Regions from separate parts of the Providencia sp. PROV003 genome, predicted to be linked through region 1. Evidence: predicted binding sites of a transcription regulator. Region 1 holds the regulator's gene; each other region holds the start of a gene.
What was found. Region 1 encodes PurR, which represses purine synthesis genes. Its sites were predicted from a motif close to CANGCAAACGTTTGCNTG; they were not measured.

Region 1 (2,209 bases):
CCCATTGGTGAAAGATACAGTTTTCGTGATATGGGTTTCATGTCTTGGATGTGTGTTGCGAGCCCTGAGCACCCATTAGCCAAAATAGAAGGTAAGTTGGTGGATGAACAAATGCGTGAATACCCCAGTTTATGCTTAGAAGATACCTCCCGTAATTTACCCAAAAGAGACACATGGGCCCTTGATAACCAGCGGCGTCTTGTTGTGCCTTATTGGGAAAATGGTTTGGCATGTTTAGTCAATGGGCTATGTGTGGGCATGGTGCCCGAACACCGCGCAACCCCTTTATGCGAGGAAGGGAAGTTAGTGGAATTGGCATTAGTACAACCATTTCCACCAAGCCCTTGCTGCCTAACTTGGGTTGAAAAAAACACATCTCCAGCGTTAAGTTGGTTATTAGATTACCTCGGTGATACTGAAACACTTAACGCGGAATGGCTTTCAACTTAGGTTGCTAAGTTATCGGCGGTAATCAATAAATGGCCCATCAGCAACAGAGCGGCGTTCAACCAGCCGTGGATGTACCTCGATAGTTTGCGCATCTTCGCGCTTATTCACAATTCTATCGAGTAACATTGTAAAGGCCATTTGCCCTAAACGCTCTTTTGGCTGGTGGATAGTCGTTAGAGCAGGGGTAAAATAGCGCGCATTACGCACATTATCATAGCCAATCACTGAAATATCTTGCGGTACACGCAGGCCCATCTCATCTGCGGCGCAAATCGCTCCCATCGCCATAATATCGCCACCACAGAATACCGCGGTAGGGCGCTGTTTATGGCTAAGGATTTGCATCATTGCTTTGTAGCCTGATTCAGGCTCAAAATCCCCTTGGACGATCCACTCATCTTTTAACGTAATTTTGGCCTCTTCCATCGCTTTTTGGAAACCAGTTAAACGACCAATGCCTGTATTTCTTTCGAGTGAACCAGGAATGACACCGATATCACGGTGGCCACGGTCAATCAAATAACGCCCTGCAAGGTAGCCGCCATGGAATGAGTTGTCGATAATACTGTCAGTAAAATCACCTCGTGACGTACCCCAATCCATAACGACCATTGGAATATTACGATAATCTTCTAACATACTGATTAAAGTATCTGGGTATTCAGAGCACATAACGAGTAAACCATCTACGCGTTTTTGCGCAAGCATTTGTAGATAGGCTTTTTGTTTACCCAAATTATTATGGGAATTACAGAGGATTAGTGTATAGCCTTTTTCATAGCAGCTATTTTCAACTGATTCTATTACCTCAGCAAAATAGGGTGCTTCACTGGAGGTTGCCAGCAAACCAATCGACTTAGTGTGATTAACTTTTAGACTACGGGCAACCGCACTTGGTGAATAATTGAGCTCTTTAATTGCAGCCCAGACCGCAGCCTTAGTATCATCAGCCACAAAGCGCGTTTTATTAATAACATGGGATACGGTTGTGGTAGATACGCCAGCGCGTTTCGCCACATCTTTAATCGTTGCCATGGGGGAAAAAAACTCCTGACCAACAATAGGTCTCTATAAGCATTCTTGTTAAAAAATTACCAGCATATTGATGCATTGATCCTTTGCTGGCAATAATTTAGCGATTTGTTGTCGATTTTGTCTGATCTAGCGCAAAAACGAAAGAAATAATTGATGTTATAACATGTGATATAGGCACGAGTTTTGTTTTTTTGGATATATATACTTAATAACCTTTATGTTAATATGGTTATTCGCTAATTCAATTACGTTTAGATGAGAGGAACTCATGGATACAGATGTTAAATATGGATTACTGGCTGCGTTGGGTTCATTAGCAATGATTATTTTTATTGCTGCACATATTTTTTGATTTTATTTTTACTCATAGCAATGTGCGTAAAAAATAAGGGCGAGATATCTCGCCCTTAGCTATTTAGAAATCAACAGATATCACTATGCTAAATTTTCTTCAACAAACTTCCAATTGACTAGCGCCCAGAAGTTTTCTAAGTATTTAGGACGCGCGTTACGGTAATCGATATAGTAAGCATGCTCCCAAATATCAACTGTTAATACAGGCTTATCTTCACCAGAAATTGGCGTTGCAGCATTAGATGTATTAACGATAGCTAAGCTACCATCGGTTTTTTTCACTAGCCATGTCCAACCTGCGCCAAAGTTTTTGGTCGCAGCGTCAGTAAATTGCGCTTTAAACTCAGCGAAAGAACCGAATGCTTTATTA
Region 2 (2,209 bases), 1.4 Mb from region 1:
AGGGGATGGCATCGGCAAGTTTAAAATTGCCCTTAAATGTAATTCGAATTGGCTAATGGAGGCACCGTTTTGAGTCCAATGCCCACTATTATGAACGCGAGGGGCAATCTCATTGATAAGTAAGTTATCGCCAACCACGAAACATTCCATTGCCATGACACCGATATAACCTAATTCATCCATGACTGCACTTAACATCGCCTGCGCTTGCGCTTGTAATGGAGTAGCAGATTTAGGGAAAGCGACGCTGGTACGCAAGATCCCTTCTTGATGAAGGTTATGGGTGATTGGGTAGAAAACGGACTCCCCTGCTTGGTTGCGTGAGCCAATCACAGACACTTCGCCATCAAAGGGAATGCCTTGCTCAACGATGCACTCACCATAAATTTCTGCGGGCAATTGAGTTTCATCGCCGGGGCGCACTCTCCATTGCCCTCGGCCATCGTAACCGCCAGTTCTACGCTTGACGATGAGAAAGTCCCCTAACGTAGCGAATAGCTCAGGCCATTGTTCTGGTGACTCAAGCCGTGCCCAAGGCGCCGTTGCAAGCTGCAAGCTATCAAATAGGCTTTTTTGTGGGAACCTATCCGCTAGGCGTGGAAAAATATCACGATTAATAAAAGCGTTATGACGTGCGAGTTCTTTTGTTAATGGGGTTTCAGGCCAGCGTTCAATTTCCGCAGTGATCACGCTTTGTTGATAAGGAACCGCCTCAGGTTCCGCATCAAGGCCAACAGGAAAAACAGCGATACCTAATGGCTCGCCCGCTTGGCGAAGCATTCGGCCTAATTGGCCATTACCAAGAACGCAGACGGGCTTCATTAGGCTTCCCTCGGATCTGGGTTGTTTAACACATCATCAGTTTGCGTCGCACGCCATGCAGCGAGGCGATTGAAAACGACGGAGTCACTGATTGCGAGTACTTGAGCGGCTAATAAAGCCGCATTGGCAGCGCCTGCTTTGCCTATAGCTAAGGTCCCAACGGGGACCCCTTTGGGCATTTGTACGATAGAATAGAGGCTATCGACGCCACTGAGTGCAGCACTTTGTACAGGAACGCCAAATACAGGAACTAAGGTTTTCGCTGCTAACATACCCGGTAAATGAGCGGCTCCGCCAGCACCGGCAATAATCACATCAAAGCCATTTTCTTTCGCATTTTCAGCGAAAGAAAACAGTTTGTCTGGGGTGCGGTGTGCTGAGACTATTTCGACATGAAAAGGGAGTTGGAGCTCGGTTAACACATCAGCAGCATGCTGCATGGTTGTCCAGTCACTTTTCGAACCCATAACAATGGCGATTTTTGCCGCAGATTGATCAGAAGCTTGGGCGGTCATTTGGTGCTTTCCTGTATTGAAAAAAACGTCACCCGAAGGCGGAGAATTGAATTGTGCCGATCATATCACGACAAAGCAGCAAGGAAAACGTTTGCGTGATTAATAAATAGGCAATCAGTTGTGTTTACAACCAAGAAGTTGCAGAAGCGTTATTCGAATGGGAAGAAAATGAGTTCGATACCTTGTTGATTGATAACAAAGGCAGAACCTTCATGATGCCATGCACCTAACACGCCACGAAAATGAACTTTACCACCAATATTGATTTCATGAATAGCAGGGCGGTGGGTATGACCGTGGATCATCCATTGGGCTTGGTGCCTTTTTAGTGCGTCAATAACCGCTTGAGGATTAACATCCATGATGGATTCTGCTTTCATACTGCTTGCATACTGGCTATTTTGGCGCATTTTTTGGGCAATGCGGCGGCGAATAAATAAGGGAAGTGCAAGAAAAATACGTTGAACCCATGGAGTATGGACTTTTTTACGGTAGTTTTGATAAGCGGCGTCATCAGTGCATAAAGTATCACCGTGTAAAATCAAAATGCGATTACCATAAAGTTCCAGCAATGTTTCTTGGGGCAAAATAGTCATGCCACATTGTTTGGCGTAACGTTTACCCATCAAAAAATCCCGATTTCCGTGAATGAAATAGCAAGGGACTCCCTGACTTGTCAGTGTTTTTAATTCGTTAGCAACAAGTTGATGAAGCGGGCCTTGATCATCATCACCCACCCAATAATTAAAAAAATCACCGAGGATATACAGGCTATCGGCGTGGATGGCTTGCTGTTGAATAAAATTAATAAAACCGGCGGTGATCGCCGGTTCATCTTCACTCAAATGCAAATCTGCAATGATATAAGTGGA
Region 3 (2,209 bases), 1.5 Mb from region 1:
CCGTAGGAGTCTGGGCCGTGTCTCAGTCCCAGTGTGGCTGATCATCCTCTCAGACCAGCTAGGGATCGTCGCCTAGGTGAGCCATTACCTCACCTACTAGCTAATCCCATATGGGTTCATCCGATAGCGCAAGGACCGAAGTTCCCCTGCTTTGCTCCTAAGAGATTATGCGGTATTAGCCACCGTTTCCAGTGGTTATCCCCCTCTATCGGGCAGATCCCCATACATTACTCACCCGTCCGCCGCTCGTCAGCGAGAAGCAAGCTTCCCCTGTTACCGCTCGACTTGCATGTGTTAGGCCTGCCGCCAGCGTTCAATCTGAGCCATGATCAAACTCTTCAATTAAAAGTAGCTTGATGCTCAAAGAATGTCTTACTGACCGTAACGTTCTTTTGTTCGGCTAACGTTGTCGGCTTCACATCGCTTCCCCTCGCCGTACCTAAGTACTGTCTCGGGTTATCTCTGCTTGCCTTCGCGTTATCCTTCCAAAATAAGCGTTACTACTTTATTTCATATATATGAATTAACGTGTTAGTCACTCTTCAAGACTTAAAATCAAATATTTTTTTGATAGTGTCCTGTGAGTGCCCACACAGATTGTCTGATAAATTGTTAAAGAGCGTTGCGACATTTCTTTTGGAAATTCGACTCAGTTTTTATTAACTTAGGTCGTTGTCGCGAGGTGGCGTATATTACGCTTTCCTCTGTGAGAGTCAAGCAATTTTTTGCTTTTTCTTTTCAGAATCTCTCGCTGCCGTTTCAGTGTTCATCGCGCTTTGCGTTGTCTTGTTCCCGGTCAGTGGATGCGCATTATAGGGGGTCTCAGAAATCTCGCAACCTTTTTTTTAAGATTTTTTGGCATTTTTAGTTCAACTGCTGCATTCCACAGCAAAACCCCCACTTATACTGAGTTATCCACGAAATTATCCACAGGCTAAAAATAATTTAAAATTTATCGCGCATTACGCAAACGTTTGCGTTACAATTAGCGCGAAATTTCAGCATTGATTTTATTTTTATGTTCTGAAATTGTTAGTGACTTATATATTGCTATTGAAGAAGCTTGCAAATTCCGCACTGCTTTTATAAATAGGTATATAAGAAGAGCACTCTGGCTTTTCGCTAATTAGATATTGTTATTGCCTTATTTATTCAAATCCAAGGGATCTATCTCATGCAACTGCTTCGTCCTATTCGTCGTGCCCTGCTTAGTGTGTCTGATAAAACAGGGGTTGTTGAATTCGCTAAGGCGCTATCTCAACGTGGTGTTGAGCTTCTATCTACTGGTGGTACTGCAAAGTTACTAGCTGAATCAGGACTTAAAGTAACTGAAGTGTCAGATTACACAGGGTTCCCTGAAATGATGGATGGTCGGGTAAAAACATTGCACCCAAAAGTGCACGGAGGGATCTTAGGTCGCCGTGGTACTGATGATGCCATCATGCAATCCCATGATATTGCACCTATCGACATGGTAGTTGTGAATTTATATCCTTTTGCTCAAACAGTAGCAAAACCAAACTGCACACTTGAAGATGCTGTTGAGAACATCGATATCGGTGGTCCAACAATGGTACGCTCCGCAGCAAAAAACCATAAAGACGTTGCAATTGTGGTAAATAGTAATGATTACCAAACCATTATTGATGAAATGGATGGTCACGAAAACTCCCTTAATTGGTCAACACGCTTTGACCTTGCTATCAAAGCATTTGAGCATACAGCTGCTTATGACAGTATGATTGCTAATTACTTCGGTGAATTAGTTGCCCCTTATTATGGTGATACCACACAACCTTCTGGCCGTTTCCCTCGCACATTGAATCTAAATTTCATCAAAAAACAAGATATGCGTTATGGGGAAAATAGTCATCAAGATGCGGCGTTCTATATAGAAGAAAGCCCAAAAGAAGCGTCTATCGCGACTGCACAACAAATTCAAGGTAAAGCACTCTCTTATAATAATATTGCTGATACTGATGCAGCCCTTGAGTGCGTTAAGTCATTTGATGAGCCTGCGTGTGTGATCGTTAAGCATGCTAATCCTTGTGGTGTCGCAATTGGCAATAATATTCACACCGCTTATGACAAAGCGTTTAAAACTGACCCAACTTCTGCTTTTGGCGGTATCATCGCTTTTAACCGCCCATTAGATAAAGAAACTGCACAGGCAATTATTGAGCGCCAATTCGTTGAGGTGATTATCGCG
Region 4 (2,209 bases), 1.0 Mb from region 1:
GATGCAGCACCTCCCCCTAAACCAATATTCATGGAAGGGCCGCCAAGTACTACTAATTTAGCACCTACGGTGATCTCACCTTTTTGAACATGGTCCGCTCGGATATTACCAATACCGCCCGCTAGCATAATTGGTTTGTGGTAGCCTCGTAATTCTTCACCATTATGGCTGTTAACTTTTTCTTCATAGGTACGGAAGTAACCCAATAACGCAGGACGGCCAAACTCATTATTAAATGCCGCCCCCCCAAGAGGCCCTTCCATCATAATGTCCAGCGCAGTAACAATCCGCTCAGGTTTACCGAAATCCTCTTCCCATGGCTGTTCAAAGCCCGGAATTCGTAAGTTAGAAACAGAAAAACCAACTAAGCCTGCTTTTGGTTTTGCACCACGACCTGTAGCCCCTTCATCACGAATTTCACCACCAGACCCTGTTGCAGCACCAGGCCACGGAGAGATTGCCGTTGGGTGGTTGTGTGTCTCTACTTTCATTAAAATATGTGCATCTTCTTGATGATAACGATAAGTGCGCCCTTCTGGATCAGGGAAGAAGCGGCCAACTGATGAGCCTTCCATTACCGCAGCATTATCTTTATATGCAGATAAAACGTGATCAGGTGTTTTCTCAAAGGTATTTTTAATCATTTTAAACAGCGATTTCGGCTGTTCTTCACCGTCAATAACCCAATCTGCGTTAAAAATTTTATGGCGGCAGTGTTCTGAGTTTGCTTGTGCAAACATATATAATTCAACGTCTGTTGGGTTACGCTTCAAGCCTGTAAAAGCATTTAGCAGATAATCTATTTCATCATCAGCCAATGCTAACCCCATTTCTTTATTTGCTGTTTCTAATGCAAGGCGTCCACCAGCAATAATATCAACCACTTTCATGGGAGCTGGTTGTTGCTGCGCAAACAACGCACTGGCTTGTTCAAAAGAAGAAAAAATAGTTTCCATCATGCGGTCATGCAAAATAGTGATTACATCATGCCATTGTTCTTGGGTTAAGTTGTCCCCTTGAACATAGTAAGCAATTCCGCGTTCAATACGTTTCACTTGAGTAAGACCGCAGTTATGCGCGATATCCGTTGCTTTAGAAGACCATGGAGAAATCGTCCCCGGACGTGGGGTCACTAGAATCAGCTTACCGAATGGGTCATGCTCCGCCAGAGAAGGACCATACTTTAACAAACTGCTCAGTTTGCCTTGCTCACTTTCACTTAACGGCGCTGACAGCTCAGCAAAGTGCATATATTCAGCATAAATATCCGTAACAGGGAGCTGTTTTTCTGCGAACAGCGCCAAAAGGCGGGTAATACGAAATGCTGATAGAGCAGGTGAACCACGCAAAATTTCCATAGTCTTAATTTCTCTCTTTTAAACGCCAGCCCTGAACATGAAAGCAGGGAAACCGAAGGACATTATAGAGCAATGTTCATCAATACGAAACCGTTTGCGTGATTAAAAATGAAGCGGTTAGTTAAATATTATTATGTGCTAAATACGATAATATAGGTTGCACCGATCTTGATTGTTGAGCAAAATAGCCAACCACTGGAATTATAACCATTACTTAGCCATACTCTTTTTAGGTATACCAGCACCAGTTAATGCACGAGAAACTATTATTTGAATAACTTAAAAGTTAACTATCTAATCATCCTAGTTATCACGCTACTGGCTACAATGGTCATTGGTTTTAACGTCCGTTGGCCAAATACACAAGATTCACAAATTAATAGAATTATATCTCAAGGTGAATTACGTATTAGTGCTGTTAGCTCACCACTTATCTATATAGATGAGCAAAAACAGTTGCGCGGATTTGACTATGAACTCGCCCAAGGGTTTGCCTCATATCTTGGTGTTAAACTAAAAATCACCATTCGCCCAAATTTTGAGCAGATTTTTGATGATCTTGAAAATGGGGATGCAGATATCGCTGTCGCTGGGCTACTTTATAATAAAGAAAGGTTAGCAAAAACTAAAACTGGGCCAAGTTACCTTAATGTCACCCAGCAACTCGTATATAGAAAGGGAACCACGAGGCCAAAATCTTTCAATGATATTGATGGCAAACTACTGGTCACCTCTGGTACCGCCCATGCTAGCACGCTAAAGGAGCTTGCTAAGGAATACCCAAATCTAAAATGGGAAGAAACATCTCAATATACTACAAATCAAATACTTGAGATGCTAGCTGATGGTGA

Region 2: purE (5-(carboxyamino)imidazole ribonucleotide mutase) is a predicted target of PurR. The motif match lies at 1,418-1,435, and genes of this name have one in related genera.
Region 3: purH (bifunctional phosphoribosylaminoimidazolecarboxamide formyltransferase/IMP cyclohydrolase) is a predicted target of PurR. The motif match lies at 964-981, and genes of this name have one in related genera.
Region 4: purL (phosphoribosylformylglycinamidine synthase) is a predicted target of PurR. The motif match lies at 1,442-1,459, and genes of this name have one in related genera.

Annotation. Positions count from the first base shown of each region.
Region 1 covers NZ_CP096369.1:3,425,639-3,427,847, reverse strand. The annotation lists gene punR (DNA-binding transcriptional activator PunR) at 1-450, shown strand, start outside; gene purR (HTH-type transcriptional repressor PurR) at 460-1,485, opposite strand; gene sodB (superoxide dismutase [Fe]) at 1,921-2,209, opposite strand, start outside.
Region 2 covers NZ_CP096369.1:1,995,479-1,997,687, forward strand. The annotation lists gene purK (5-(carboxyamino)imidazole ribonucleotide synthase) at 1-822, opposite strand, end outside; gene purE (5-(carboxyamino)imidazole ribonucleotide mutase) at 822-1,337, opposite strand; gene lpxH (UDP-2,3-diacylglucosamine diphosphatase) at 1,487-2,209, opposite strand, start outside.
Region 3 covers NZ_CP096369.1:284,891-287,099, forward strand. The annotation lists rRNA gene M1F14_RS01160 (16S ribosomal RNA) at 1-345, opposite strand, end outside; gene purH (bifunctional phosphoribosylaminoimidazolecarboxamide formyltransferase/IMP cyclohydrolase) at 1,175-2,209, shown strand, end outside.
Region 4 covers NZ_CP096369.1:2,384,740-2,386,948, reverse strand. The annotation lists gene purL (phosphoribosylformylglycinamidine synthase) at 1-1,358, opposite strand, end outside; gene mltF (membrane-bound lytic murein transglycosylase MltF) at 1,629-2,209, shown strand, end outside.